Regions from separate parts of the Streptomyces sp. NPDC098789 genome, predicted to be linked through region 3. Evidence: riboswitches for the same ligand, from Rfam matches in the RefSeq annotation. Region 3 holds a riboswitch; each other region holds the start of a gene.
The links. A riboswitch is a leader RNA that binds a small molecule or an ion and turns the genes downstream of it on or off. The one in region 3 is predicted to bind cobalamin.

Region 1: linked by a shared signal. The riboswitch ahead of ACIQWR_RS08380 (CoA-acylating methylmalonate-semialdehyde dehydrogenase) and the one ahead of ACIQWR_RS26740 (prenyltransferase/squalene oxidase repeat-containing protein) in region 3 are both predicted to bind cobalamin.
Region 2: linked by a shared signal. The riboswitch ahead of ACIQWR_RS27310 (cobalamin biosynthesis protein) and the one ahead of ACIQWR_RS26740 (prenyltransferase/squalene oxidase repeat-containing protein) in region 3 are both predicted to bind cobalamin.
Region 4: linked by a shared signal. The riboswitch ahead of ACIQWR_RS14610 (ribonucleoside triphosphate reductase) and the one ahead of ACIQWR_RS26740 (prenyltransferase/squalene oxidase repeat-containing protein) in region 3 are both predicted to bind cobalamin.

The regions. Positions count from the first base shown of each region.
Region 1 is NZ_JBIWAJ010000003.1:191,717-199,279, reverse strand. It holds gene ACIQWR_RS08390 (enoyl-CoA hydratase/isomerase family protein) at 1-272, opposite strand, end outside; gene ACIQWR_RS08385 (acyl-CoA dehydrogenase family protein) at 269-1,414, opposite strand; gene ACIQWR_RS08380 (CoA-acylating methylmalonate-semialdehyde dehydrogenase) at 1,419-2,918, opposite strand; cobalamin riboswitch at 3,128-3,314, opposite strand; gene ACIQWR_RS08375 (short-chain fatty acyl-CoA regulator family protein) at 3,383-4,789, opposite strand; gene aceA (isocitrate lyase) at 5,106-6,437, shown strand; gene aceB (malate synthase A) at 6,545-7,563, shown strand, end outside.
Region 2 is NZ_JBIWAJ010000015.1:41,543-49,105, forward strand. It holds gene ACIQWR_RS27290 (hypothetical protein) at 1-951, opposite strand, end outside; gene ACIQWR_RS27295 (alpha/beta hydrolase) at 1,058-2,209, opposite strand; gene ACIQWR_RS27300 (anion permease) at 2,610-3,893, shown strand; gene ACIQWR_RS27305 (hypothetical protein) at 3,914-4,135, shown strand; cobalamin riboswitch at 4,239-4,386, shown strand; gene ACIQWR_RS27310 (cobalamin biosynthesis protein) at 4,421-5,413, shown strand; partial or broken gene ACIQWR_RS27315 (cobyric acid synthase) at 5,410-7,026, shown strand; gene ACIQWR_RS27320 (putative cobaltochelatase) at 7,049-7,563, shown strand, end outside.
Region 3 is NZ_JBIWAJ010000014.1:172,034-179,596, forward strand. It holds gene ACIQWR_RS26715 (hypothetical protein) at 1-42, shown strand, start outside; gene ACIQWR_RS26720 (MarR family winged helix-turn-helix transcriptional regulator) at 49-507, opposite strand; gene ACIQWR_RS26725 (cytochrome P450) at 641-1,867, opposite strand; gene ACIQWR_RS26730 (agmatine deiminase family protein) at 2,352-3,515, shown strand; gene ACIQWR_RS26735 (hypothetical protein) at 3,570-4,982, opposite strand; cobalamin riboswitch at 5,125-5,200, opposite strand; cobalamin riboswitch at 5,318-5,456, shown strand; gene ACIQWR_RS26740 (prenyltransferase/squalene oxidase repeat-containing protein) at 5,566-7,563, shown strand, end outside.
Region 4 is NZ_JBIWAJ010000006.1:2,338-9,900, reverse strand. It holds gene ACIQWR_RS14615 (glycoside hydrolase family 71 protein) at 1-1,615, shown strand, start outside; cobalamin riboswitch at 1,729-1,912, shown strand; gene ACIQWR_RS14610 (ribonucleoside triphosphate reductase) at 1,941-3,770, shown strand; gene ACIQWR_RS14605 (anaerobic ribonucleoside-triphosphate reductase activating protein) at 3,767-4,366, shown strand; gene ACIQWR_RS14600 (aminotransferase class V-fold PLP-dependent enzyme) at 4,460-5,611, shown strand; gene cobF (precorrin-6A synthase (deacetylating)) at 5,667-6,419, opposite strand; gene ACIQWR_RS14590 ((Fe-S)-binding protein) at 6,452-7,207, shown strand; gene ACIQWR_RS14585 (lactate utilization protein B) at 7,204-7,563, shown strand, end outside.

The DNA.
Region 1 (7,563 bases), on a different contig from region 3:
AAGTCCGCCGAGGCGGTGGAGCCGCTGCGGGCGTCCGCGTGGATGGAGCGGATGTCGCCGCCCGCGCACAGGCCGCGCTCACCGGCGCCGCGCAGGACGACGGTCCCGACGGCCGGATCGTGCTCCCACGCGGTCAGTGCCGCGTCGATGCGCAGGGCCATGGCGTGGGTGAGCGCGTTGAGCGCCCGGGGGCGGTTCAAGGTCACGTACCCGGCCCGTCCCTCGGTGTGCAGGAGGACGTGGTCGGCGCCTTCGGCGGCGGTGGGGCTCATCGCAGGGCCTCCGTGAGCCCGCGGGCGACGATGATGCGCATGACCTCGTTCGTTCCTTCCAGGATCTGGTGCACCCGCAGGTCGCGGAGGATCTTCTCGATGCCGTACTCGCTGAGGTAGCCGTACCCGCCGTGCAATTGCAGGGCCCGGTCGACGACGGAGTAGCCGGTGTCGGTGGCGAACCGCTTGGCCATCGCGCACAGTTGCGGGGCCAACGGATCGCCCTGGTCCAGCGAGGCGGCGGCCTGGCGGACCAGCGCGCGGGCCGCGGCCAGCTCGGTGGCCATGTCGGCGAGCCGGAACTGCAGCGCCTGCGCGTCCAACAGCCGTGCTCCGAAGGCCTCGCGGTCGGCCAGGTACGCCAGGCTGCGGTCCAGTGCGCTCTGCGCACCGCCCAGCGAGCAGGCGGCGATGCCCAGGCGGCCGCCGTTCAGGCCGTTCATGGCGATGCGGAAACCGTCGCCCTCGGCGCCCAGCCGTCGGTCGGCGGGAACGCGGACGGCGTCGAGGACCACCTGCCGGGTGGGCTGGGCGTTCCAGCCCATCTTGCGCTCGTTGGGGCCGAAGGAGACGCCGGGGTCGTCGCGTTCGACCACGAAGGCGGAGATCCCGCCCGATCCTTCACCACCGGTGCGCGCCATGACGATGTACACCTCGGCCGCGCCGGCTCCCGAGATGAACTGCTTGACCCCGCTCAGGACGTAGTCGTCGCCCACCCGTTCGGCCCGGGTGCGCAGCGCGGCCGCGTCCGACCCGGCGCCCGGCTCGGTCAGGCAGTAGCTGCCGAGGGACCGGGCCGAGCACAGCGCGGGGAGCCACCGGTCGCGCTGGGCGGCGTCGCCGTAGCGGTCGATCATCCAGGCGACCATGTTGTGGATGGACAGGTACCCGGCGATGGAGGGGCACCCGGTGGCGAGGGCCTCGAAGACGAGGACGCCGTCGGCGCGGTTCAGCCCCGAACCGCCGTGCTCCTCACGGACGTACACGCCGCCGAGTCCGAGGTCGGCCGCCTTGCGGAGCACGTCCACCGGGAAGTGCTTGTCCTGGTCCCAGCCGACGGCGTACGGACCGAGCTGCTCCTGTGCGAAGTCGAGCGTGACCTCGGCCAGGGCGAGCTGATCGGGGGTCAGTGTGGTGGTCACCGGCTCAGCCCATCGTCGGGATGGTGAAGCTCGCGCCCTCCTTGGCCCCGGAGGGCCAGCGCGAGGTGACGGTCTTGGTACGGGTGTAGAAGCGGATCGAGTCGGGGCCGTGCTGGTTGAGGTCTCCGAAGCCGGACCGCTTCCAGCCGCCGAAGGTGTGGTAGGCGACGGGGACCGGGATGGGCACGTTGACGCCGACCATGCCCGCACCGACGCGGCGGGTGAAGTCGCGGGCGGTGTCGCCGTCGCGGGTGAAGATCGCGACGCCGTTGCCGTACGGGTGCTCGGTGGGCAGCCGCAGCGCCTCCTCGTAGTCCGCCGCGCGGGCCACGCACAGCACCGGACCGAAGATCTCCTCGCGGTAGATCCGCATGCGCGGGGTGACGCGGTCGAAGAGGGTGGCCCCCGCGAAGAAGCCGTTCTCGTGCCCGGGCAGGGTGAACCCGCGCCCGTCGACGACGAGTTCGGCGCCCTCGTTGACCCCGATGTCGACGTAGCGCCGGACCCGGTCCAGCGCGTCCCGGCTGACCAGCGGGCCGAAGTCGGCGGTGGCGTCGTCGGAGCGGCCGATCCGCAGGGTGGCGATGCGCTCCTTGAGGCGGGCGACCAGCGCGTCGGCGGTCTCCTCGCCGACGGGGACGGCGACGGCGATGGCCATGCAGCGCTCGCCGGCCGAGCCGTAGCCCGCCCCGATCAGGGCGTCGACGACCTGGTCGAGATCGGCGTCCGGCATCACGATCATGTGGTTCTTGGCGCCGCCGAAGCACTGGGCGCGCTTGCCGTGGGCGGCGGCGGTGGCATAGATGTGCGCGGCGATCGGGGTGGAGCCGACGAAGCCGAGCGCCTGTACCCGGGGGTCCGTCAGCAGCGTGTCGACCGCCTCCTTGCCGCCGTTGACCACGTTGAACACGCCGGGCGGCAGCCCCGCTTCGAGGAACAGCTCGGCCAGCCGCAGGGGTACGGAGGGGTCCCGCTCGGAGGGCTTGAGGATGAAGGCGTTGCCGCAGGCGAGCGCGGGGGCGGCCTTCCACAGCGGGATCATCGCGGGGAAGTTGAAGGGGGTGATGCCCGCGACGACGCCGAGCGGTGAGCGCAGGGAGTGCACGTCGATGCCGGTTCCGGCGTTGTCGGTGAACTCGCCCTTGAGGAGGTGGGGGATGCCCGCGGCGAACTCGACGACCTCCAGGCCGCGTTGGATGTCGCCGTGGGCGTCGGCGACGGTCTTGCCGTGTTCGGCCGACAACAGTCGCGCCAGCGACTCCCTTTCGCCTTCGATGAGTTGCAGGAAGCGCAGCAGGACACGGGCCCGGCGCTGCGGGTTCCACTCGCCCCACTCGCGCTGCGCCGCCTCGGCGTCGGTGATGGCGGCCTCGGTGTCGGCGCGTCCGGCGAGCGGGACCCGGGCCTGGACGGCGCCGGTGTTGGGGTCGTGGACGTCGGCGAAGAGGCCGGACGTGCCGGTGGTGTGCTTTCCGCCGATGAAATGGGTGAGTTCGCGGACCATGGGAGCCTGCTCTCGTCAGGTGAGGATCCGGGGACGGCACGGCGCACCGGCAACCGGACCCGGGTCGGGTCCGTCGCGTGGGGTGCCGTGGGACAGGGCTGCCGGAGGCGGCCGATGAGCTAGAGCGCGGGGGTCGCCGCTCGCTCCGCCGGATCACCAGGGTCGTGGGTACGGACCGGTGCCATGCGTGTCTGCTCCATCCTCGTGGACAACACGGAACGTTCCGCGGCCGGTAACCTGACTCCCGGATCACCGCGTGCCGTCCGCCTCACCGACGTGAAGCCGTCAGTGGCGTGTGGAGGGCAGCACACTCCCCGGTCACAGTGGCGGGACCGTGCCGGATTCACACCGGCTTCCCTGCACCGCGGACCTTGTGCCACGAACATATAGTTGGACGTCCTAGTAAGTCCACCCCCACCTTCGCCATCCCCACCGGCACGGCCGGCCCGGATGGCCGGCGCGGCTCAACCGTCCTCGGCGACGACCGGATAGGGCACGAAGGTGCTGCTGTTCTCGTCGACCGCGAGCGTGCGACCGAGCGGGGGAGCGGCGCGCTGGGGGCATTCGAGGCGTTCGCAGAGGCGACAGCCCATGCCGATCGGCGTGGCGGCCGAGGCGTTGGCGAGGTCGAGCCCGTCGGAGTAGACCAGGCGGGAGGCGTGCCGGATCTCGCACCCGAGGCCGATCGCGAAGGTCTTGCCGGGCTCGCCCCAACCGCCGCGGTGCCGGGTGACGGCCCGGGCGGTCCACAGGTGGCGCGCGCCGTCGGGCATGGCGGCGATCTGGACGTGGATGCGGCCGGGGGCGGCGAAGGCCTCGTAGACGTTCCACAGCGGGCAGGTGCCGCCCGCCCGGGAGAAGTGGAATCCGGTGGCGGACTGCCGCTTGGACATGTTCCCGGCCCGGTCGACGCGGACGAAGGAGAACGGCACGCCCCGCAGGCGCGGCCGCTGGAGTGTGCTGAGGCGGTGGCAGACCGTCTCGTAGCCCAGACCGAAGCGGACGGTGAGCTTCTCGATGTCGTAGCGCTCCTCCTCGGCCGCCGCGTGGAAGGCCCCGTACGGGAGCACCAGCGCCGCGGCGAAGTAGTTCGCGATGCCGATCCGGGCCAGTGACCAGGCGGCCGAGCCCTCGTCGAAGTCCTCCGAGGCGAGGGCGGACAGGCCCGCTCCGTGTTCGAGGAGCGCGAGTTGGGTGGCCATCCGGAACGCCTGTTGACCGGGGAGCAGCCGCGGCGACAGGTGCAGGGTCCGCCGCGCGGGGTCGTAGCGGTGCAGCCGGTCGGCGTCCGGGGCCAGGCGCACGCCGTGCCGTTCGGCCAGCCGGTCCGCGAGGGCGGGCAGCACGCCGCCGGGGCGGATGCCGATCGCGCCCGCCAGCTCCTCGGCCGCGAGATCGGTGTCGTGGAGGTAGTTCTGGCGGCGGTAGAAGAACTCGCGGATCTCCTCGTGCGGCGGCCGGGGTCCGCCGACGGTCCCCCCGGCCCTGCCGTCGGCGGCGTCCGAGAGCCGCTCCGTCAGGGCGACGTTGCGCCGCCCCAGGTCGAGCAGGACCCCTGCGACGGCCGGCAACCGCTGGACCAGCTCGGCCAGTTCGGAAGCGGAGACCCGGGCGGCCGTGATGTCGTCGGCCAGTGCCTCGCGCAGGTCCGCGACCGTGCGCGCGCCGTCCCGCTCCGCGAAGAAGCCGGGATCGACGCCGAACGCCTCCGTGAGCCGGAGCAGCACGGGCACCGTGAGCGGGCGCGAGTCGTGCTCCATCTGGTTCAGGTAGCTGGGGGAGATCTCCAGTCGGCGCGCCAGCTCGGCCTGGCTGAGCCGCCGCTCCTCGCGCAGCCGCCGCAGCCGCGCCCCCGCATAGGTCTTGCCCATCGTGCCCCCCGTACCGCCTACCAGTGAGTAGGAAAGTGAGTGTAGGCGCGGCGGCGGACCGTGCACCCTTCGCAATCTTGGCAATCGCGGCGAAGAAGATGCGCAGAACGTGGCATGCGGCCACGGTTGATGGCACTCGGTGCCACTGCCAGAGTCGGACTGCGGCCAGGAAGCCCGCAGAAGCGTCCGGCGGGCGCCGAGGGCGGATCGCGCACCACGGTGTGCAGGGTGCACCGAGTGTCACCCGGTGACTCGTCGATGTCTCATTCGCACATTTCACATGTCCACTTTTTGACGTGACTCAGGGGAGACGGCCATGGCCACGCAGCAGGCTCAGGCTCAGGACCGGAATCAGGCTCAGGCCCAGGCGGGAACGACGACGGCGGCGGCCCGGGAACTGGAGCAGCGGTGGGTGAGCGACCCCCGCTGGGCCGGCATCGAGCGGACCTACTCCGCCGAGGACGTCGTCCGCCTCTCCGGCAGCGTCCGCGAGGAGCACACCCTGGCCCGGCGCGGCGCCGAGCGGCTGTGGCGCCAGCTGCACGAGCAGGACTACATCCACGCCCTGGGCGCCCTCACCGGCGGCCAGGCCGTCCAGCAGGTGCGGGCGGGACTCCAGGCGATCTACCTGTCCGGCTGGCAGGTCGCGGCCGACGCCAACCAGGCCGGCCACACCTACCCCGACCAGAGCCTGTACCCGGTCAACTCGGTTCCGCAGGTGGTCCGTCGGATCAACAACGCCCTGCTGCGCGCCGACCAGATCGCGACCGCCGAGGGCGGTACGGACACCACCGACTGGCTGGCCCCGATCGTGGCGGACGCCGAAGCCGGCTTCGGCGGCCCCCTCAACGCCTTCGAGCTGACCAAGGCCATGATCGCGGCGGGCGCGGCGGGCATCCACTACGAGGACCAGCTGGCCTCCGAGAAGAAGTGCGGCCACCTCGGCGGCAAGGTGCTCGTCCCCACCGCCCAGCACGTCCGCACCTTGAACGCGGCCCGCCTGGCCGCCGACATCGCGGACACCCCGACCCTGATCATCGCCCGTACCGACGCCCTCGCCGCCACCCTGTTGACCAGCGACGTCGACGAGCGCGACGCCGAGTTCTGCACGGGCGAGCGCACCGCCGAGGGCTTCTACCACGTCCGGGGCGGGATGGCCCCGGTCATCGCCCGCGGCCTCGCCTACGCCCCGTACGCGGACCTGATCTGGGTGGAGACGGGCACCCCGGACCTGGCGCAGGCCCGCGAGTTCGCCGAGGCGATCCACGCGCGGTACCCGGACCAGATGCTGGCCTACAACTGCTCGCCGTCCTTCAACTGGAAGGCGGCGCTGGACGACGACCAGATCGCCAAGTTCCAGCGGGAACTGGGCGCGATGGGCTACCGCTTCCAGTTCATCACCCTGGCCGGCTTCCACTCGCTCAACCACGGCATGTTCGACCTCGCCCGCGGCTACGCCGAGCACGGCATGACCGCGTACGTCGACCTCCAGGAGCGCGAGTTCGCCGCCCAGGCGCAGGGGTTCACCGCCGTCAAGCACCAGCGCGAGGTCGGCACGGGCTACTTCGACCTGGTCTCCACCGCCGTCAACCCGACCTCCTCGACCACCGCGCTCGCGGGCTCCACGGAGGAAGAGCAGTTCCACTAGGCCCCGCACCGCAGCGCTCGGTCCACACCGCACCGCCCCCGGGGCCCCGCACCGGAGCCCCGGGCCCCCTCTTCCTCCGCTCCGCTTCCCTCCTAGAGGAGACCCGTATGTCCGTCCCCGCGATCACGCGCCGCGTCGAGGTCCTCGCGGCTCCGGGCGAGCGCCACGACGAGATCCTGACGCCCGAGGCGCTCGACTTCCTGGCCCGGCTCGACGAGGCCTTCGCGGACCGGCGGCTCAGGCTCTTCAAGGAGCGCGAGCGCCGCTCGGCCAACCTGGCAGCCGGCACCCCGCTGGACTTCTCCCGCGCCACCTCGGCCGTCCGCGCCGACCCCGACTGGCGGGTCGCGCCCCCCGCGCCCGGTCTGACCGACCGGCGGGTGGAGATCACCGGCCCGCCCGAGCGGCGCATGACGGTGCACGCCCTCAACTCCGGCGCCCAGGTGTGGATGGCCGACTTCGAGGACGCCACCTCGCCCACCTGGGACAACGTCATCGGCGGGCAGCTGAACCTGCTCGACGCCATCGAGCGCCGCATCGACTTCACCACCCCGGAGGGCAAGGAGTACCGCCTCGGCGCGGACCTGGCGACCATCGTGGTGCGCCCCCGCGGCTGGCACCTCACCGAGGAGCACCTGGAGATCGACGGCCGCCCCGTCCCGGCCTCCCTGGTCGACTTCGGCCTGTACTTCTTCCACTGCGCCCAGCGGCAGATCGACGCCGGGCACGGCCCGTACTTCTACCTTCCCAAGCTGGAGAACCGCAACGAAGCACGGCTGTGGAACGACGTGTTCGTGCTGGCCCAGGAACTGCTCGGGATCCCCCGCGGCACGGTCCGCGCCACCGTGCTCATCGAGACCGTCACCGCGGCGTTCGAGATGGAGGAGATCCTCTACGAGCTGCGCGAGCACAGCTCCGGGCTCAACGCGGGCCGTTGGGACTACCTCTTCAGCATCATCAAGACCTTCGGCCACCGCACCGACTTCCAACTGCCCGACCGGGCCAAGGTCACCATGACCGCCCCCTTCATGCGTGCCTACGCCGAACTCCTCGTCCGCACCTGCCACCGGCGCGGCGCCCACGCCATCGGCGGCATGTCCGCACACGTCCCCGGGAAGGACGCGGC
Region 2 (7,563 bases), on a different contig from region 3:
CGGGCGGGCGGCGAGCCAGGCCTGGTATTCGGCGCGGGCCGGGCCGGGGGTGAGCCGGGCGCAGCCGTGCAGCATGGCCGCGGCCGACTGCTCGATGTTCCCGGCGGGGCTCTGCGCGGCCACGCAGATCTGCTCCAGCTTGACCCAGACCGCCCAGCTGCCGAGCGGGGTGAGCGCGGCCATGGCGGGGCCCAGGGTGACGGCGTCCACGGCGGCCAGGCCGCCGAGGGCCCAGCGCAGCAGGCGGGCCAGCGGGACGGGACGGTCGGCGGCGCCCGGCGCCTGGAGGTCGGACGCGGGGGCGTCGTAGGGGACTTCGCAGCGCTCGTCGCGCAGTTCGACGACGCGCTGGCCGAGCAGGTCCAGCAGCGCGGGGACGGTCACCGGGCCCGCGGAGAGCTGGAGCAGGGAGAGGACCTGGGGCATCGACTCGACCACGTCGGCGACGGCCGAGGGGGCGATGTCGGCGGGTGCCGGGTGGACGAGCGACCAGGCGTCGAAGAGCGCGACCCAGCCGCGCAGGACCGCCGTGTCGTCGCGGTCCCAGGCGCGCAGCCGCCAGCCGGGGCGGGCGTGGCCGCCGTGCACCTCGACGAGGCCGGCGAGGCGGGCGCGGTCCCAGCCGACCTGAATCTGGCCGTGCGTCAGGCCCAGGTGGCGGGCGGCCCGTTCGACGTCGGCGGCGGGCAGCGCGCCCGCGGGGGCGGGCCGGGACCCGTCGGCGACACCGAGGTGGTGTTCGGCCCAGCGTGCCAGGCGCACGGCGTCCGCCAGCGAGGCGCGGGCCCGGTTCGCGAGGTCGGGCGCGGCGGGGGTGCCCGCCGGCGGCCGGGGTGCCGGCCGGGTGCTCCGGTCCGTCACCGCCTTGCGGGCCGTGGCGACGGAGCGCGCAGAGACGAGTCGGAGTCTGGAGTCGCGAGCCAACTGCTCATCAGGCTTTCGGGACGTCACGGAAGCAGTCTCGCCCGTCACTGCCCGAAAGCCCAAACGGAACCGTTCGTTACCACTGGAGGGTGATGGTCGATAACGGGGCAAACCACCCTTCCCGCCACGGTGGCTACATAAGAGGGGTGAGGAACCTGCGCAGGGCTTCCTCGTAGCCCGCGGGGTCCGCGTTCCACATCGCCCCGTGCGGGGCGCCCGGGACGGTCCGCAGGGTGACGAGGTCGGGCCGGGCCGCGGCGAGGCGGCGCGCGGGCTCCCAGGGCGCGAGCGCGTCGTCCGGCCCGTGGAAGATCAGTACGGGCATCCGCAGCGCCGCCGGATCGGCCCCCGGGGGCTGCCGGTCGACCCGGAGCCCGGTACGGCCCTCGGCGGCCCGCACCGCGAGCGGGAGCAGTGCGGCCGGGGTGCCCCGGGCGGCGGCGAGCCGCTCCAGGGTGGTGCGCCAGTCCAGCACCGGGGAGTCGAGGACCAGGCCGGAGATCCTGCCGGCGAGGGCGGAGCGCTCCGCGGCGAGCAGGGCCATGGTGGCGCCGGTGGACCAGCCGTGCAGGACGACCCGGCGGGCGCCGAAGCGGAGGGCGTAGCGGATGGCCGCGTCCACGTCGCGCCACTCCGAGGCGCCGAGGTGCCCGAGGCCGTCCGGCGGGCGGGGGGCGCCGAGGTCGCCGCGGTAGGCGAGGTCGAGGACGGGGAGGCGGTGGTGGTTCAGGAAGGGCATGACCACCATCGGGTGTTCCCGGGTGCCGCCGAGTCCGTGGACGGTGATCACCCAGGTGTCGCGGGCGGCGGGCACGAACCACGCGGGCAGGGCGCCCAGCTCCCCCGGCACGTCCACGTCGGCGTGGTCGAGACCGAGCGCGGTGCGCGGGTCGCCCACGTGGATCTGGGGCGTCAGGCGGACCCGGGCGCCGGGGGCCAGCGTGCCGTGGGTGACCCCCACCAGGCGGCGCACGACGGTGTCCGGGTCGTGCGGGGCGTCGGGCAGGACCGCCCCGACGACCGCGTGCACCCCGGGCGCGGCCAGCGCGTACGTGCCGGACCGCAGGGAGGCGAGGGAGAGCGTCAGCGCGACCCGGTCCGCCGCGGTGGAGTGGACGGTGAGCCGGGGCCCGCCGGGCAGTGGCCGCCCGGGCTCGTTGCGCAGGGCCGCGTCGGCCGCGTGCCGGCCGACCGCGACCGCGGCGACCGTGGCCGCCGCGGCCAGGCCTGCGGCGGCGGTGAGGGTGGTGGTGACGGCCGCTGCCGTCGTCGTTGCGGAGCGCACCGCTCCAGTGTCGACCGGCACGCCCGCCCCGGCCAGTGGAGCGGTCGGTCCCGGCCGACGGAGCCGAGCGTTCCGCAGGGTCCGGACCCGGACCCCGACCAGGGTGCGGGCGGGGTCCGCCCCGCCTCCGCCCAGGCTCCGCTCCGACGCCGCTCCGGGCGTGATCTGGATCTCGTCCGGGCGTCCGGGCGAGTGGCCGGGCGGGTCGGAATGCCCCCGTCCGGCCGGTAGCCAACCCCGGCCTGACGTGCGTAAATCGATGGATCGACCTATCAACCGGGACGAGGGCCCCAAATCGACCCCCGACCGGTACACCGCTCCGCCCGTTCCAGTTCATCTTCCGTTCACCCAGATTGCCTACGGTCGGCTAGCCACTGACGTCAAACAGAAGCCTGGGTAAATGGAGCACATAACGCTTCTCCTCGGGATCGTGATCATCACCGCTCTCGTGTTCGACTTCACGAACGGTTTTCACGACACGGCCAACGCGATGGCTACCACCATCTCGACCGGCGCGCTCAAGCCCAAGACGGCGGTGGCCATGTCCGCCGTGCTGAACCTCGTCGGCGCTTTCATGTCCGTGGAGGTCGCCAAGACGATCTCCAAGGGCCTGGTCAACGAAGAAGGCATCCAGCCGGAAGTGATCTTCGCCGCGCTCGTCGGCGCGATCCTCTGGAACCTCGTCACCTGGCTGGTCGGCCTGCCGTCCAGCTCCTCGCACGCCCTGATGGGCGGCCTGGTCGGCGCGGCCGTCGCCTCCGCCGGCCTCGGCGCCGTCAACGGCGACACGCTCGTCACCAAGGTGCTGCTCCCCGCGATCGCCGCGCCGATCGTCGCCGGTGTGGCCGCGATGCTGGCCTCCAAGCTGACCTACAAGCTGGGCGCCAACGTCGACAAGAAGACCTCCGCCAAGGGCTACAAGGCCGGTCAGATCGCCTCGGCCGGTCTGGTCTCCCTCGCGCACGGCACCAACGACGCGCAGAAGACCATGGGCATCATCACCCTCGCGCTGGTCGCGGGCGGGGCGCTCGCGCCCGGCTCCAACCCGCCGGTCTGGGTGATCGTCTCCGCCGGCATGGCGATCGCGATGGGCACCTACCTCGGTGGCTGGCGCATCATCCGCACCATGGGCAGCGGCCTGACCGACCTCCAGCCGCAGCAGGGCTTCGCGGCCCAGACCTCGGCCGCGAGCGTCATCCTGGCCTCCTCCAGCCTCGGCTTCTCCCTCTCCACCACCCACGCCTGCTCCGGTGCGGTCATGGGTGCGGGTCTCGGTCGCAAGGGCGGCGTGGTCCGCTGGTCCACCGCCAGCCGGATGTTCATCGCCTGGGGCCTGACCCTGCCGGCCGCCGCCCTGGTGGCCGCGGGCGCCGAGCTGGTCATGCGCACCGGTGACGTCGGCGTCGCCGCCGTCGCCCTCTTCCTCGTCGGCTCCTGCGTCGCCATCTGGCTGATCTCGCGCCGCCAGGTCGTCGACCACACCAACGTGAACGAGGCCGCCGGCACCACCGCGGACACCGCCGCCGAGGCGCCGGGCGTGGTCACCACCGCGATCGCCGCCGTGGCCGTCCCGCCGGTCGCGGGCACCACCGCCGCGGTCACGGACGAGGCCTTCAAGGCGACCATCCCGACCCCGGCCCCGGCCGCTCCCCCGGCACCGGCGGCTCCCGCCGCCGCGGTCTGACCCACAGAGGAATCGGCAGTATGAAGATCGACTGGGCAGCACTCGGCTCCGTGTTCGGCGTCAGCCTCTCCGCGACCGTCGCCCTCGTGACCCTCTTCACCCTGGGCATCGTGGGCCTCTCGAAGCACGAGACCGCGACCGGCCAGGGCGGCACCGCCCACCTGGCGCGCACCGGCGCGTACGCCTGCTTCGCACTGTGCGCGGTGGCCGTCGGCTACGCGATCTACCTGATCGTCAGCTGACACCCCGGTCACCCCCGGGCGCCCCTCCCGCACCAGCACGTCCGAAAGCTCCCTCCGGCCCGCGGCCGGGGGGAGCTTTCGCAGGTCAACGGCAAGTTGACGGGCGTTCGCGGTGCGTGGTGGACTGCCCGAGCCAATACGGCGGCATGAAGAGGAAGTCCGGTGCGAATCCGGCGCGGTCCCGCCACTGTCACCGAGGAGCCGAAGGCTCCCGGAAGCCAGGAACTCTCGCCACCGGACACGTCGAACCAGGGCGCGGACCCTGAGTGAGGACCTACCTGCCACATGCGTGCCGATCGCGTTTTCGCGTACGGCGCGACGGCCGGCCTGATCGGCGACCGGATCCTCGGTGATCCGCGCCGCGGGCATCCCGTCGCCGCCTTCGGGCGGGCCGCCGCCACCGTCGAACGAGCCCTGTGGGGCAAGAGCCGCGCCCGGGGCGCGGTCCACGCCCTGGTGTGCGCCGGGGGCGCGGCCGCCGTCGGCGCGCTCGGCGCCCGCGCCGTGCGCTCCCGGCCCGCCGCCGCCCGCATCGCCCTGACCGCCGCCGCGACCTGGGCGGTGGTCGGCGGCACCTCGCTGGGTCGCGAGGCCCGCGCCATCGGGGGCGCGCTCGCCGCCGGGGACACCGAGGTGGCCCGCGAGCGGCTGCCGCACCTGTGCGGGCGCGACCCGCAGGCCCTGGACGACCAGCAGATCGCCCGCGCCGTCGTGGAGTCGGTCGCCGAGAACACCTCCGACGCCGTCGTCGGCGCCCTGGTCTGGGGCGCCCTGGCGGGAGTGCCCGGGCTGCTGGGCTTCCGCGCCGTGAACACCCTCGACGCGATGGTCGGCCACAAGTCCCCCCGCCACCTGCGCTACGGCTGGGCCTCGGCCCGGCTCGACGACGTCGCGGGCTGGCCGGGCGCGCGGCTGACCGCGCTGGCCGCCGTACTGGCCGGACCGGACCGGCGGGGCGCCGTACGGGCCTGGCGCGCGGACGCCGCGGCCCACCCCAGCCCGAACGCCGGACCGGTGGAGGCCTCCTTCGCCGGGGCGCTCGGGGTCCGCCTCGGCGGGACCCTGGCGTACGCCGGGCGCGTGGAGCACCGGGCGGTGCTGAACGGGGCGGCGGGCCGCCCGGTCGAGGTCGCGGACATCGAGCGGGCCGTGCGGCTGTCCCGCCGGGTGACCTGGATCTCCCTCGGGGCCTGCGTGTCCTTGCGGGTGTTGGTGGCACATTGCACGTCGGACCGCAGCGGTCCGGCCCGTACGACGAAGGCGAAGGGACGCGCATGAGCGGCGCACGGCGCGGCGGGGGGCTCCTGGTCGCCGGGACCACCTCCGACGCGGGCAAGAGCGTGGTCACGGCGGGCATCTGCCGCTGGCTGGCCCGCCAGGGCGTGAAGGTGGCCCCCTTCAAGGCCCAGAACATGTCGCTGAACTCCTTCGTCACCCTGGAGGGCGCCGAGATCGGCCGCGCCCAGGCGATGCAGGCCCAGGCGGCCCGGGTCGAGCCGACCGCCCTGATGAACCCGGTGCTGCTCAAGCCCGGCAGCGACAGCAGCAGCCAGGTGGTGCTGCTGGGCAAGCCGGTGGGCGAGATGAGCGCGCGCGGCTACCACGGAGGGCGCCAGGAGCAGCTGCTCGGCATCGTCACGGACTGCCTGGAGCAACTGCGGGGCACGTATGACGCCGTGATCTGCGAGGGGGCGGGCAGTCCGGCCGAGATCAACCTGCGGCGCACGGACATCGTGAACATGGGGATCGCACGGGCCGCGCGCTTCCCGGTGGTCGTGGTCGGCGACATCGACCGCGGCGGGGTCTTCGCCTCGTTCTTCGGCACGACGGCGCTGCTGTCCCCCGAGGACCAGTCGCTGATCGCGGGCTACCTCGTCAACAAGTTCCGCGGCGACGTCTCCCTGCTGGAGCCGGGCATGGAGATGCTGCGGGGCCTGACCGGGCGGGCGACGTACGGCGTGCTCCCCTTCCAGCACGGCCTCGGCATCGACGAGGAGGACGGCCTGCGCGTCTCCCTGCGCGGCGCCGTACGGGAATCCGTGGTCGCCCCGCCGGTCGGCGAGGACGTGCTGCGGGTCGCCGTCTGCGCGGTGCCCCTGATGTCGAACTTCACGGACGTCGACGCGCTGGCCGCCGAACCGGGCGTCGTGGTGCGCTTCGTGGACCGGGCCGAGGAACTGGCCGACGCCGACCTGGTCGTCGTACCGGGCACCCGCGGCACCGTGAAGGCGCTGGCCTGGCTGCGCGAGCGCGGGCTCGCCGACGCGCTGGCCCGGCGGGCCGCCGAGGGGCGCCCGGTGCTGGGCATCTGCGGCGGCTTCCAGGCCCTGGGCGAGTCCATCGACGACGAGGTCGAATCCCGGGCCGGGGTCGTCGACGGGCTCGGGCTGCTGCCCGTGCGCGTGCGCTTCGCGCGCGAGAAGACCCTCGCCCGGCCGAGCGGTCGGGCCCTGGGCGAGAGCGTCCAGGGGTACGAGATCCACCACGGCGTGGCCGACGTGCGGGGCGGGACCCCCTTCCTGGACGGGTGCCGGGTCGGCGAGGTGTGGGGCACCCACTGGCACGGGTCGCTGGAGAGCGACGGCTTCCGGCGGGCCTTCCTGCGGGAGGTCGCGCGCGCGGCCGGGCGGCGGTTCGTGCCGGCGCCGGACACGTCGTTCGGCTCCCTGCGGGAGGAGCAGTTGGACCTGCTCGGCGACCTGATCGAGGAGCACGCGGATACGGACGCCCTGCTGCGGCTGATCGAGTCGGGCGCCCCCGCGGGCCTGCCGTTCCTGCCGCCGGGTGCGCCGTGACGACGGCCCGGGCCCTGCGGGGGCCGTCCCCTACCCACCCCTTCCCGAAACCGGGCTCCGCCCGGACCCGCGCCTCAAACGCCGGCGAGGCTGGAATTGCCCAAGGAGTGAGCAACGCATGAGCACGCCCTACCCGTTCACCGCAGTGGTCGGCCAGGCCGACCTGCGCCTGGCGCTCCTGCTCAATGCCGTGAGCCCCGCGGTCGGCGGCGTGCTCGTGCGCGGCGAGAAGGGGACGGCCAAGTCCACGGCCGTCCGCGCGCTGTCCGCGCTGCTGCCGCAGGTCGACGTCGTCGCGGGCTGCCGGTTCAGTTGCGCGCCCGCCGCGCCGGACCCGGCCTGCCCCGACGGCCCGCACGAGGGCGGTCCGGGCACGGCACGGCCCGCGCGGATGGTGGAGCTGCCGGTCGGCGCCTCCGAGGACCGGCTGGTGGGCGCCCTCGACATCGAGCGCGCCCTGTCCGAAGGCGTGAAGGCCTTCGAGCCGGGTCTGCTGGCCGACGCGCACCGCGGGATCCTCTACGTCGACGAGGTCAACCTGCTGCACGACCACCTCATCGACCTGCTCCTCGACGCGGCGGCGATGGGCGCCTCCTACGTGGAGCGCGAGGGCGTCTCCGTCCGGCACGCCGC
Region 3 (7,563 bases):
CTGACCCGCACTGCACGCGCGGCCCTCGCGGGGATCGGCTGACACCCCCTAGTGGTGCCAGGCCCGGCCGCCCACGTTGTGGATGAACCGCTGGAGCACCTTCAGGGTGGTCCGGTACTCCTCGTCCGAGATCCCCTCGTGGCGCTCGGTCCACAACTCGCCCTGCAGGGCGGCGGCCCGGTCGAAGAAGGTGCGGCCGTGCGGCGTCAGCCCGAGGACTCCCTCGGTGTCCTGCGTGAGCCACCCCCGGGCGATGGCCGTGTCGATCTCCTCGGAGACGGCCTCCGCGCCGACGGTGAGGTAGCCCTGCAGGGTCTCGATCACCTCCGTACGGCTCTTCGCCTTCTCGGCCAGGGCCACTTGGCCGAGCACCCACCACTGCGGCTGCGTGGTGCCGATCTCCGCCAGTGCGCCCCGGGTGCGGGTGACGACCGCTTCGTAGGCTGCCCAACTCCAGTAACCGATGGGCTGCTCGACCAGTTCGGCATCGTCGTGCGAGTACTCCATGACGGAACTCCGTTCGCGCTGCAAGATCGCTTGATACCGAAACCCTAGGAACTCAAGCGCGGTTGAGGTCCAGTCCTCCTCCCGACGGGTTCCTGACGGGTTCCCGACGGGTTCCCGACGGCCGCGGTCGGGTTCACCCAGGGGTCGGCGCGAACTCCACGACCAGGGACCTCGGGCCACGGGTGAAGACGCCCTGCTCGGCGGGGTCGTAGCCGGCCGCCGGCCGGAGGTCCGGCATCGCGTCGAGGAGCTGGTTGGTCGCGATCTCCACCTCGGCCTTGGCCAGCAGCGCCCCGACGCAGAAGTGTCGTCCCAGGGCGAAGGCCAAGTGGTCCGCGGCCGCGGAGAAGGCGGTCGTGGTCGTCAGGTCCGCGCGGAAGATGTCGAACCGGTCCGGATCCGCGTACCGCCCGGCGTCGCGGTTGGCCGCCCCGATCAGGCAGGTGACGGTGGCCCCCGCGGGGATCGTGCCGCCGCTCATCGGTACGTCGGTGGCGGCCTGCCGCATGATCATGTGGACGGGCGGGCTGAAGCGCAGGGTCTCCGCGAAGGCCCGGTCGATGAGCGTGCGGTCCTGCCGGACGGCCGCGAGCTGGTGGGGGTCGGCCAGCAGGTTCGCGAAGAGGGCCGCGACGGCCTTGTCGGTGGTCTCGGCGCCCGCGGTGAGCAGCAGGCTGCAGAAGGCCTTGATGTCCTCGTCGCTCATGGTCACGCCGTCGACCCGGGCGGCGCAGAGCCCGGACAGCAGGTCGTCGCCGGGGCGCTCCCGCCGGTCCCGGATCACCGGGAGCATGTACGCGGCGAACGCCTCCTGGGCCCGCGCCCCGGCGGCGGCGCACTCGGGCTCACCGGAGAGGTTGCCGGTGAAGGCGACGAAGGCGCGGTACCAGCCGGCGATGCGTTCCTGGCCGGAGCGGTCCAGCCCGAACATGTCGCCGATGACCGAGATGGGGAAGCGAGAGGCGAAGCCGCTCACCAGGTCGACCGTCCCGGCGCCGCGGAAGGCGTCGATCAGCTCGCGGGCGTTGCGGTCGATGATCGGCACGACCTTCTCGCGGAGCTCGCCCCCGCGGAAGGCCGGGGCCACCAGCGCGCGCCGGGTGGCGTGCTCGCGACCACTCATTTGGAGGATCGTCTTGCCGTGCACGGGTTCGGCCTGCCAGGCGTAGTTGTCCGTGGTGAAGCGCGACTCCTTGTCCTTGAAGACCCGCGCCACGTCCTCGTAGCGCGAGACGAGGAAGCTCTGCGTCGCCTCGTGCCAGACGAGCGGCGCGCTCTCGCGCAGGACGCGGTAGGTCGGATACGGATCCTCGGCGAACTGCGGCGACAGGATGTCCGGGGCGTCGTGCGCAGCGGTCATGGGTCTCCCCCATCGGCTTGACGGTCGACTGCGTGTCGGAGATTCAGGCGGCGTCCGGTCACTGAGCGTCATCCAGGAAACACCAGACCGCGCGCGCCCACCAGGGCTTCGACGCCCGTTCCTCGGGGATGTCCGGCGCCCCGTGACGGGGGGCGACGGGAGGGGCGCGACGGACGGTTGGTGGCGAGGGTCGGCCCGGCGCAAGGGATCGGGCCGATCCCGCGGGCAGCCGGGCGCGGCCACGAGCCGCCCGTGGCCCCTGCGGGCCGCCCGAACGGCGCTCCTCGACGGAGGCCCCGGGTTGACTGAATGTTCAGTCAGTGCCAGAGTGACAGCACGTGGTCGCATCACTCTCCGTACCGAGCGGCCGTTGCGGCGCGGAGCGCGCACCCTTGTGCGTAGAGACCGGTTTGTCCGTCTACGTCATACCGCGCTCCCGCCCAGGCCGGATGCACCTGCCGCCAGCCCACGATCGGAGTCCCCCGTGTCCTTCCCGCCCCCCACCCGACGGACCGTCCTTCGCACCCTCACCGGTATCGGCGCAGTCGTGCTGGGCTCCGCGGCCTGCGGGCCCGCCACGACCGGAGCCCGGGCAGAAGCCCTCGCCGCGCCCTCCCTCGCCGCCTCGGGCAACGGCAAGCGCCGCATGGGCGCCGAGTGGGAGAGCCACACCCGCACCTTCATGGCCTGGCCGGCGCTCAGCTCGGTCTGGAAGCAGGACCTGCGCTACGTCCGCGAGGACATCGCCCGGATCGCCCGGGCCGTCGGCGACTACGAGGCGGTCGTCATGATGGCCCGCCCGGACCAGGTGGACGCCGCCCAGCGCGCCTGCGGCGCCCGGGTCGAGGTCATCCCGCTGCCGGTCGACGACCTGTGGGCGCGCGACACCGTGCCCGTCTTCGTCGAGGAGGGCGGCAAGGTCATCGGCGTCGACTTCAACTTCAACGGCTGGGGCAACAAGCAGGAGCACAAGAACGACGGGGCGGTCGCCCGCGCCGTGCTCCAGAAGTACGGGATCCCCCGGGTCCAGGCCCCCTTCGTCGCCGAGGGCGGCTCCGTCGAGACCGACGGCCAGGGCACCCTGCTGATCACCGAGAGCTCGATCGTCAACGACAACCGCAACCGGGGCAAGAGCCGGGACGCCCTGGAGGCGGAGCTCAAGCAGACCCTGGGCGTCGAGAAGGTGGTCTGGCTCGCCGGTGTGCGCGGCGAGGACATCACCGACGCCCACGTGGACAGCCTGGTGCGCTTCACCGAACCGGGCGTGGTGCTGCTGGACCGCGCCCACCCCAGCACCCCGCCGGACTCCTGGTCGCGCTCCGCCGACCAGGCCCGCTCCGTCCTGTCGAAGACGACGGACGCCCGCGGCCGGCGCTTCGAGATCATCGACCTCCCGCAGCCCGACCTGAACCGGATCAGGGGCGAGGGCGACGACTTCGTCTCCACCTACGCCAACTTCTACGTCGCCAACGACGCCGTCTTCATGCCCAAGTTCGGGGACGCCAAGGCGGACGACCGTGCCCGCGGGATCCTGCGGGAGCACTTCCCCCAGCGGGACGTCGTACCGGTCTCGATCGACACGATCGCCTCGGGCGGCGGCGGCATCCACTGCTCCACCCACGACCAGCCCGGCAAGCCCGCCGCCTGACGGGAGCGACCGGGTACGGGTCCCCGCGCGCGGGGACCCGTACCCGGGACGGGGTCAGGCGCCCCAGCGCAGGGCGATGGTGTCGCCCACGTTGATGACCGTCTCGCGCAGGGCCCCGGCGAAGGCGGAGCCGTCGACGCTGATCTTCCAGGTGTTCCCGCCGCTGTTGGCCTTGCCGTTGACGGCCGTGATCGCGCCGGTGCCCGAGGCGGGGGTCGCGCTCGTGACGCAGCCCGACGGGGTGGCGCCGGTGGTCGCCGCGGTCAGGACGTCGCCGAGGGTGGTGGTCGCGGCGGTCGGGGTGAAGGCGACCGAGCAGACCTTGAGGTTGCCCGCGCCGTCGTCGACGGTCAGCGCCAGCTTGGTGGCGGTCCCGGCCGTGAAGGCGGACTGGGCCACCCACTGCGGGGCGCCGGGGGTGACGGGGACGGGCGGGGCCGTGGTGAAACCGCCGCCCGCGACGGCGCGCAGCGCGTCGATCGAGGCGTAGGCGGTGGGGGCCGTGTCGGAGGGCTTGTACTTGAAACCGCCCGCCGGGTTGTACTGGTTGGCGATCAGGAAGTCCACGGGGGTCTTGCCGCTGCCGGTGAGGAAGTCTCCGGTCTGCGGGTTGAATCCGCAGGCGTTCAGGCCCGCGACGCCCCAGCCGTTCGAGCTGGTGTTGACCCCGTAGAGGGAGTTGAAGGCGCCGCTGCCGGAAACGAGCGTGCTCTTGAGGAAGTTCTTCGCCTTGACGACGCCGGTGTCGGTGTTCGGGACGCCGGAGACGCAGAGGGCGGCCATGGCCGCGCCGGTCATGTCGACGTCGCTCGCGGAGTTGAGGACGGTGGGGTTGCCCTCGCCCTTCTGGAACGTCCAGCCGCCGTCCGCGTGCTGGTTGGCCCGGATGCGGGTGACCATCGAGTCGGTCAGCGCCTGCGGGATGCGGTCGGCGCCGCTCTGGGTCTTGGCGCCGCGCAGGGAGAGCGCCGCGAAGACCGTGCCGTTGAAGTTTCCGGAAGGGCCGAAGTAACCGGCCTCCGCCGTCTGCCAGTAGGAGTAGATGTTCGCGACGAGGTTGCGCGAGGCCGAGACCCGGGCCGGGTCGATGCCGGCGGCGTAGGCGTTGAGGGTGCCGCGCTCGTAGTCGGTGACCACCGGCGCGGCCTGCGGCCACCCCGCCGTCGACAGCAGGTTGCGGTAGACCGTGCGCGCGTTCTTCGTCGTGTCGCCGCCCGGGTAGACGTCGACGACCGCGGTGCCCGCGGCGGCGAAGGTGCTGAAGGCCCACTCGTTGGACAGGCCCGAGCCGGCGTAGGAACCGTCCGCCGCCTGGAGGGACTTGAGGTAGGCGACGCCATTGGTCTTGGAGGTGGCGATCTGCGCCGGCGACGAGGTCGCCGAGGCGGGCAGCGCGGTGAGGACGAGCGCACCGAGCGCGGCGGGAACCGCGAGCGCGAGGCGGCGGGAGGTACGGGGACGGGACATGGCCTGCTCCTGGAAATCGGCGGACGCCGGCCGCTCACCGCTCGGGCCTCACGTCGCCGTCGCAGGGACACGGCTGGGGCACGGGCCGGAGAGCCGCCGTCCGGAACGCGTGGTACGGCTTCCTGTTGCTGCATCGCCGTATGGGCATTCGGGCTCCGGAACGGCCCCCGCCGTCCCACACCGTTGCGCGTCAGCCCCGGATTCTCACCGGGTTCCCCCATGTGGCAGCCCTGGACGCTACCCGAGTGATCAAGCCACCGCCAGCCGCCCGGCCCGCGGAGGGACCGGCCCGCGCCGTGGGGGCGTCGCCTGAGACGTAGGCCACCTTGACGCGTCCACGGAATCCGTGTTGCACTCCGGCTGATAACTGCTCAGCTCCAGGGGAAGCCGGTCGAATTCCGGCACTGACCCGCAACCGTAGGCCCGGTTCGTCCCGGGCGAGTCGGAATGCCTGGGGCCGAAACACAGCACGAAGAGCGCCGTCGCGGACTACGGCGTGGTCGTAACAGCTCCCCCGTGGCCCGAGGGCCGGGTGGGGGCCGATCGCCACGCACGCAGCCGCCCGGCAGAGACGAGGGCCGCGGTGGGGACCGAACAGCAGGCGCAACGGACGCGGCCGAGACGGCGGTTCCTCTCGCTCGTCACCGCGTCCTTCCTGACGCTCGGTGCGGCAGTGGCCTTCCTCACTCCTCCCCCGGTCGCCCACGCCGACCCGATCGAGCAGTGCACGGCCACCGCCGGCGCCATCGTGGCGGTGGACTTCGGCCCCTTCGGCGGCAAGGTCCAGCGCGGCTGCGACACGACCCCGACGACGGGGTACGAGCTGCTGCACACCGCCGGGTTCACGACCACCGGGACCGTCCACGACGGCCCCGCCTTCGTCTGCCGCATCGGCAACGGGTCCTTCGACTCCGGTACGCAGTACCCGACTCCGGACAAGGAGCCCTGCACCGTCACCCCGCAGGCCACCGCGTACTGGTCCTACTGGATCGCCTCGCCCGGGCAGCGCAACTGGACCTACAGCCCGCTGGGCGCCATGGCCCGGAACCCGAAGCCCGGCGATGTGGACGCCTGGGTGTACGGCGCCACCTCCATCGGCGGCACCTCCGGCAAGCCCGCCTTCTCCCCCGACGACGTCCGGGCCGGCGGCGGCGTCACCCCCGACCCGGCCGTGCCCACCGCTCCGCCCACCGTGCCCGCGGGGGCGGTCGACGTACCGGCCGCCCTGCGCTGGATCACCGGGAAGCTGACGGACGGGGAACGGGTCGTCGACGACGGGGCCACCACCCCGAACCACTTCCTCACCACGGAAGCCGTGTTCGCGCTGACCGCCGCGGACCGGGGGAGCCCGGCGGCGAAGAAGGCGGCCGCCTTCCTGGCCACGCCCGCGCAGACCGACGCCTACGCCTACCCGGCGGGCAAGGGCGGGATCCCCGACGCGACCGCCGCCGCGCGCCTCGCGCTCGTCGCCGAGGCCACGGGCAAGGACCCGCGCGCCTTCGGCGGGCACGACCTGCTCGGCGACCTCCTGACGTACGTGTGCCCGCGCGACATCGGTGACGGCGCCCCCGTCGACGGCTGCCTCACCAAGGGCGACTTCCGCACGACCGGCCAGTCCGACGCACAGGCCATGGCCGTCATCGCGCTGCTCGGCGGCGGGGTCACCCCGCCCGCCGACGCCGTGCACCGGCTCGTCGGCCTCCAGTGCGAGGACGGCGGCTTCAGCGGCGTCCTCATCCGCTCCGGCGGCTGGTGCGACAGCGACCCGATCGCCACCGGCCTGATCACCTTGGCCCTCCAGCGCGCCGGTGGGTACGGCGGAGTCGTGCAGAAGGCCCGGGGCAGCCTCAAGAAGTCCCAACTGCCCACCGGCGCCTGGCCCGCCGCCCCGTACGAGACCACCGGCAGCCCGGCCGCCACCGCCTGGGCCGCCCAGGCGCTGCGCGCCCTCGGCGACGACGCCTTCGCGGACGCCGGTCTCTCCTGGCTCTCCAAGCGGCAGTCCACCACGGGCGGTTTCGGCTTCGACGAGAACGACACCGACTCCCGGATGTTCGTCACCGCCCCGGCCGCCGTCGCGGGCGCCAAGAGCGACCTGGTCCTGCTGACCACCAAGCCGGCCGACCCGACGCCGACCACCCCGCCCACCACCGCTCCGCCCACCACCGCCCCGCCGGCCGGTGACGGCCCGGACCTGGGCAGGGGAACGGCGTACCTCGCCGACCGCGGCCGGCTGGTCCAGGGCCGGTACTACGAGAGCGGCGCGGGCACCGGCTTCGCCGACTACGGCCTGACCATCGACGGCGCCTACGCGCTCGCCGCGACCGGCCGGGACAACACCACCCTGCGCAACATCGTCGACTTCCTCGACAAGGGCGGCAAGGACGGCACGGGCCGCACCGTCAACGACTGGACGCTCATCGGCACCAAGTACGCGGGCGGCGGCTCCCTCGGCAAGGCGGCCCTCCTCGCCGAGGCCGTCGGCCGTGACCCCCGCGCCTTCGGCGGCCAGGACCTGATCGGCGCGCTCGCCAAGGGGATCTGCCCGGCCAAGAGCGAGACGCCCCAGCAGTGCGCGGCG
Region 4 (7,563 bases), on a different contig from region 3:
GGCCGCGCTCGTCTCGGGCTTCCTCCTCGTCGGGGTGTTCGCCGCGACGGGCATCGCCTGGGACCCCTTCTCCGCCGGACCCCGCCCGGACCGCTCGGCGCCGGACATCGGCGCGCCCTGGTCCACCGGACCCGGCGACCACGGCCGCTCCGCCGGCACCCCGGGGAGCGGCGCCCCCGACGCGAGCCCGGACCCCGCCGCGTCGGGGAGCGCGGGCGCCGGCGACGACGGGGGCGCGGCGGGCGGCGGCGTGCGGCCCGCCGGCGCCCTGCCCTTCGACCTGCCGGACGCCACCGCGCTGCGCGCCGGCAAGAAGCTGGTCTTCGCCCACTACTTCACCCCCTACCCGCTCTCCCTCGACAACGCGAGCGCGGACGGCGACTACTACACCCGCAACTACCTCGCCCCGGCGGGGGAGAACGGCAAGCACGAGCGCTACGGCGGGCTGCTGCGCGACCGACCGCTGCCCGTAGCGCCCCAACAGGGCAACTGGGAGCTGGCCAACCTCCGTCAGGAGGTGCGCACGGCCCGCGCCGCCGGGATCGACGGATTCACCCTCGACCTGCTCTCCCTCTCCGGCCCCAACTGGGACCGCGCCAACCTCCTGATGGAGGCAGCCCGTTCGGTCGATCCCGACTTCAAGGTCATGCTGATGCCGGACATGACCTCCCTCAAGACGGACGACCCGGCCGTGCTCGCGGCCGCGCTCGCCGCGCTCGCCGTGGCACCCGCCGCGCACCGGCTCGGCGACGGACGGCTGGTCGTCTCCCCGTTCAAGGCGGAGGAGAAGGACGTCGCCTGGTGGACCCGGGTGCTGGACCTGCTGAAGTCGAAGCACGGCATCCGCACCGCGTTCGTCCCGCTCTTCCTCGACTTCGGCGCGCACGGCGCGCGGTTCGCGCCCATCAGCTACGGGTTCTCCGAATGGGGCAGCCGCAGCTACGTCGGCCAGGACGGCGCGGCCGGCGACGTCCGGCGCGCGCACGAGGCGGGCAAGATCTGGATGCAACCGGTCTCCGTCCAGGACGCCCGCCCCAACCAGGGGATCTACGACGAGGCGGGGAACACCGCCACCCTGCGCTCCACCTGGACGCACGCCATCGACGACGGCGCCGACTGGGTGCAGCTGACCACCTGGAACGACTACTCGGAGGGCAGCCAGTTCGCACCCTCCCTGCACAACGGCCACACCTACCTGGACATCTCCTCCTACTACCTGACCCGGTTCAAGACGGGCGCCTGGCCGCGGATCGTCCGGGACACGCTCTACCTGACCTCGCGCACCCAGTTCGCCGCGACCGACCCGACCGGGACCCAGTCCCTGGTGATGTCCCTGCGCAAGGGCAGCGCCGCGCCCCGGGACGCGGTGGAGGTGCTCAGCTTCCTGACCGCGCCGGCCACCGTCCGTACCGCGACCGGCGGGGACGCGGACGCCTACGAGGCCCCGGCCGGAGTCGGGTCGCACCTGCTGGAGCTGCGCTCCGGCACCAGCTCCGCCCGGGCGGTCCGCGACGGGGCCACCTCGACCGCGGTCGAGCTGCCGTACCCGGTGGACCGCAAGGTCGCGGTCCAGGACCTCCAGTACTACGGGGCCACCAGCGGTCGCGCTTCGTAGCGGCGCCGGCGCGCGAGGGCGGCCGGCCGGACGGGTGGGAGGGACTTTGGGACCCTCTCCGGGGACGAAGGTCACCCAATATCTAGTGGTCGCACTGGGCGGTCATATCCATATGTAGTGTTGGCCCTGCCGGTTCGGCGGGGTCACGCTCATGCTCGCTCATGTCCGCCCCGACCGAGGCAACAGGGAACCCGATGCGAATCCGGGACTGCCCCGCAACGGTGAGCGCACGCCCTTCCCCCGACGGGGACGGGGCGCCGCGCGAGTCCGACACCTGCCGGCGAACGAACCACACTTCCGTGCCGAGCCTCGTGGGAGGGCTGCCGTGACTGCTGCCGTCGACGCCGTAGAGACCGTGACCGAATACCTGGAACGCCGGGACTGGCGGGTCAACGCCAACGCCAACCAGGGCTACTCGCTCGGCGGCCTGATCCTGAACGCGGCGGGCAAGGTGACGGCGAACTACTGGCTGGAGCGCGTCTACCCGGCCGAGATCGCCGGCGCCCACCGCGAGGGCGACTTCCACATCCACGACCTGGACATGCTCTCCGGCTACTGCGCGGGCTGGTCCCTGCGCACCCTGCTGACCGAGGGGTTCAACGGGGTCCCCGGCCAGATCGACTCCGGCCCGCCCCGGCACCTGTCCTCGGCCGTCGGTCAGATCGTCAACTTCCTCGGCACCCTCCAGAACGAGTGGGCGGGCGCCCAGGCCTTCTCCTCCTTCGACACCTACCTCGCCCCCTACGTCCGCCTCGACGCGATGACGTACGCCCAGGTCAGGCAGTGCGTCCAGGAGCTGGTGCACAACCTGAACGTGCCCTCGCGCTGGGGCACCCAGACCCCCTTCACCAACCTCACCTTCGACTGGACCTGCCCCGAGGACCTGCGGGAGCAGGTCCCCGTGATCGGCGGCGCCGAGGTGGACTTCACCTACGGCGAGCTCCAGAGCGAGATGGACCTGATCAACCGGGCCTACATCGAGGTCATGACGGAGGGGGACGCCACCGGCCGGGTCTTCACCTTCCCGATCCCGACCTACAACATCACCCGGGACTTCCCCTGGGAGAGCGAGAACGCCGAGCGGCTCTTCGCGATGACCGCGAAGTACGGGCTCCCGTACTTCCAGAACTTCATCAACTCCGAGCTGTCCCCGAACATGATCCGCTCCATGTGCTGCCGGCTCCAGCTCGACCTCACCGAACTGCTCAGGCGCGGCAACGGCCTCTTCGGCAGCGCCGAACAGACCGGCTCCCTGGGCGTGGTCACGCTCAACTGCGCCCGCCTCGGACACGTCCACGCGGGCGACGAGGACGCCCTGATGGCGGCCGTGGACCGGCTGTGCGAGCTGGCCAAGGACAGCCTGGAGCTGAAGCGGATCACCGTCCAGGACCTGATCGACGGCGGGCTGTTCCCGTACACCAAGCGCTACTTGGGCACCCTGCGCAACCACTTCTCGACCATCGGGGTCAACGGGATCAACGAGATGATCCGCAACTTCTCCGGGGACGCGGACGACATCACCACCGAGGCCGGGCACGCGCTGGCCGTGCGCCTGTTGGACCGCGTCCGCGCACGCATGGTGGAGTTCCAGGAGCGGACCGGGAACCTCTACAACCTGGAGGCCACCCCGGCCGAGGGGACGACGTACCGCTTCGCCAAGGAGGACCGGCGGCGCTTCCCCGACATCCTCCAGGCGGGCACGGACGCCAACCCCTACTACACCAACTCCTCGCAGCTGCCCGTCGGGTGGACCGACGATCCCTTCGAGGCGCTGGAGCGGCAGGACGAACTCCAGGCCAAGTACACGGGCGGCACGGTCCTGCACCTCTACATGTCGGAGCGGATCCCCACCGCCGAGGCCTGCCGGTCCCTGGTGCGCCGCTCGCTGGAGCGGTTCCGGCTGCCCTACCTCACGGTCACCCCGACCTTCTCGATCTGCGCGGAGCACGGCTACCTCGCGGGTGAGCAGCCGAACTGCCCGCGGTGCGGCGCCGATTGCGAGGTGTGGACACGGGTCATGGGCTACCACCGGCCGGTGACCTCCTTCAACATCGGCAAGAAGGGCGAGCACGCCGAGCGCGTCCACTTCCGGCACGCCGAGGGAGCGCCTGGAGCGGACACGGGTTCGGGCGCGGGAGCGGGAGCCGGGGCGTGATCCGGATCGGCGGCTGGTCGCGGCTGTCCACCTGCGACTGGCCGGGCCGGCTGACCAGCACCGTCTTCTGCCAGGGCTGCCCCTGGCGGTGCGGGTACTGCCACAACCCCGACCTGCTCCCCCCACTCGCACCCGCCGCGGTGAGTTGGGAGGAGGTGCTGCGCCACCTCGCGCGGCGCACCGGCCTGCTCGACGGCGTGGTCTTCTCCGGTGGCGAACCCCTGCTCCAGCGCGGCCTGGCCGAGGCGATCCGCGAGGCCCGCGCGCTGGGCCACCAGGTGGGCCTGCACACCGGCGGGGCCTTCCCGCGCCGCTTCGCCCGGCTGCTCGACGAGGGCCTGCTGGACTGGGTCGGCTTCGACGTGAAGGCCCCGCCCGGCCGTTACGAGCGGGTGACCGGCATCGGTCACGCGGCGGCCTCGGCCGAGGCGAGCCTGCGCCTCCTGCTCGCCTCCGGCGTCCCGCACCAACTGCGCACCACCGTCGATCCGGCGCACCTGGACGCGCGGGCCCTGGCGGATCTCGACGGCTGGTTGGCGGGGCTCGGCGCCGGGAGCTCGGTCCGTCAGGTGCTGCGGCCGTCCGCCGTGGCGTAATTGGCCCTACCGGATCATGCGGTCACCCCCGCATGATCCGGTGGGGCAGCACCACCGCTGCCGCCCGCCGCGCCGCACATCCCGGAGGCACCCGTGACCGAGCCCATCACCCCGTCGGCCTTCCCCGGTGGGGCCGGACTCTTCCGCCTGGACCCGGACGTCGCCCACCTCAACCACGGTTCCTTCGGGGCCGTGCCGATACCCGTCCAGGACGCCCACCAGGCCCTGCGCGAGGAGATGCACGCCGACCCCGACGCCTTCTTCGTCGGCGTGGGCGACCGGATCGCCGCCGCCCGGGCCAGGATCGCCGCCCACCTCGATCCGGCCGCCGACCCGGAGGGCATGTCCTTCATCTCCAACGCCACCGAGGGCGCCAACCTGGCCCTGGACGCCCTGCGGCTCGCCGAGGGCGAGGAGATCCTGGTCACCGACCACGGCTACGGCACCGTGGTCGAGGCCGCCGCCCGCCGCGCCCCGCTGAACCGCGTCGCCCTCGACCCGCGGCTGCCCGACGAGGACGCCGTGCGCGAAGCCGTCCTGGCCGGCCTCACCCCGCGCACCAAGGTCGCCGTCCTCGACCACATCAGCTCGCCCACCGCCCGGCTCATCGCCTCCCCGCAGCTGCTCGCCGACCTCGCCGAGCGCGGGATCACCACCATCGTCGACGGCGCGCACGCCCTCGGGATGCTCGCCGAGCCGCTCGCCGGCCGGGCCGACTTCTGGTTCGGCAACCTGCACAAGTGGGGCTACGCGCCCTCGGGCAGCGCGATCCTCTCGATCACGGACCCGGCGCACCGGGAGCGGATCCGGCCCCTGGTCCCGTCCTGGGAGAACCACCTGGGCTACCCGCGCGCCCTGGAGGGCCGGGCCACCCTCGACTACACCGGCTGGCTCGCCGCCCCGGACGGCCTGGACCTGCTGGCCGGGCTCGACGCCACCAAGGTGCGGGCGCACAACAGCGCCCTGGTCGACCACGGGACCGCCCTGCTCGCCGAGCTGCCCGGGGTGGTCCCGCTGCCGCACACCGAGGGGCTCGCCATCCGCGCCCTGCGGCTGCCGCCGGACATCGCGCGGACCCCGGAGGAAGCCCGGGTCCTGCGCGAGGAGATCGCCGCGCGGCTGCGCATCCGGGTCCTCATCTGGCCCTGGCAGGGCGGGGGCGGCATCCGCATCTCCGGCCAGATCTACAACCGGCCCGAGGAGTACGAGCGCCTCGCGGCCGAGCTCCCCGCGCTCCTGGGCTGAGCCGGGCGCGGGTGCGGGCGCGGGCCGGGCACCTGCCCGCACCCGCGCCCGACGGTCAGTTCCGGCGGAGCAGGTACGTGTCCATGATCCAGCCCTTGCGGGCCCGGGCCTCGGTGCGCAGCTCCTCGATCCGCCCGGCCACCTCGGCCAGCTTCCCCGAGACCAGGATCTCGTCCTCGGTGCCGACGTAGGCGCCCCAGTAGATGAAGAGGTCCTGGTCGAGGTGGTGGGTGAAGGCGTGCCGGGCGTCCAGCATCACCACCACGTCGTCCACGTCCGCGGGCCAGCCCTCGGCCAGCCGGCGCCCGGTGGTGATCTGGACGGGACGGCCGACCCGGTTGAGGTTGGTGCGGTGCCGGGCCAGCAGCGCGGAGACGCTGCTGATGCCGGGGACCACCTCGTGCTCGAACTCCACCCGACCCCGCTCCAGCACCTCGTCGAGGATCGCCAGCGTGGAGTCGTACAAGGAGGGGTCGCCCCACACCAGGAACGCGCCCGTCTCGCCCTCGGCGAGGTCCCGCTCGATGAACCGCTCGAACAGCTCGGCCCGCGCGCTGCGCCAGCCGTCCACCGTCGGGGCGTAGTCCGCCGGAGTGCGGTCCCGGTCCGGGTCGCGGCCCTCCACGAGCCGGTGGTCGGGGCGGGCGTGGGCGTCGAGCATCGCCCGCCGCAGCCCGGTCAGGTCCGCCTTCTCCTCGCCCTTCTCCAGGATGAGGAACGCGTGCGCGGCGCCGATCGCCTTCACCGCCTGGAGGGTGAGGTGGTCCGGGTCGCCCGCGCCTATGCCGATCACTGAGAACTTCTTCACCGCGCCATTGTGCACCCCGCTATGGTGCGCTCATGCGGGTCGCCCTGTTCGTCACCTGCGTCAACGACGCGCTGTACCCCTCGACGGGGATCGCCGTCGTGCGACTGCTGGAGCGCCTCGGGGTCGAGGTGGACTTCCCCGCAGGCCAGAGCTGCTGCGGCCAGCCCTCCTACAACACCGGCTACCGGTGGGAGACCGAGCCCCTGCTGCGGCGCACCGCCGCGGCCTTCGCCGGGTACGACCACGTCGTCACCCCCTCCGGGTCCTGCGCCGCGATGCTCCGCGAGCACTACCCCCGGATCGGGCGCAGGGCGGCGGACGAGGGCCGCGGCGCCGAGCTCGCGGAGCTGGCGGCGGAGCTGGCCCCGCGGGTGTACGAGCTGACCGAGTTCCTCGTGGACGTGCTCGGGGTGAGCGACGTCGGGGCGTACTTCCCGCACAAGGTCACCTACCACCCGTCCTGCCACGGCCTGCGCTCCCTCGGGCTCGGTGACCGGCCGCGCCGGCTGCTCGCCGCGGTCCGGGGACTGGAGCTCCTCGAACTCCCCGGGGCCGAGGAGTGCTGCGGCTTCGGCGGCACCTTCGCCCTGAAGAACTCCGACGTGTCCGCGGCGATGGGCGCCGACAAGATCCGCAGCGCCCGGGCCACCGGCGCCGAGGTGCTGTGCGGGGCCGACAACTCCTGCCTCGCCCACCTCGACGGGACCCTGCGCCGCGCCGGCGCTCCGCTGCGCGCCCTGCACCTCGCCGAGATCCTGGCCGCGACCGAGGAGGAACCCGCGCGATGACCGGTACGAGCCGCACCACCCCCACGGACCTGGGCATGCCCGCCTTCCCGCCGGCCCCCGCCGCCGCCCCCGCCCCTGCCTCTGCCTTCCCCTCCTTCCCCGACGCCGCCCGCGAGGCCGTGCGGGACGGGACGCTGCGCGCCAACCTCCGCCGCGCCACCCACACCATCCGCGACCGCCGCGCCCGGGCCGTCGCGGAACTCGCCGACTGGGAGCGGCTGCGCGCGGCCGGGAAGGCCATCAAGGACCACACCCTGCGCCACCTCGACCGCTACCTGCTCCAGCTGGAGGCCGCCGTCACGGCGGCGGGCGGCACGGTCCACTGGGCGGCGGACGCGGCGGAGGCCAACCGGATC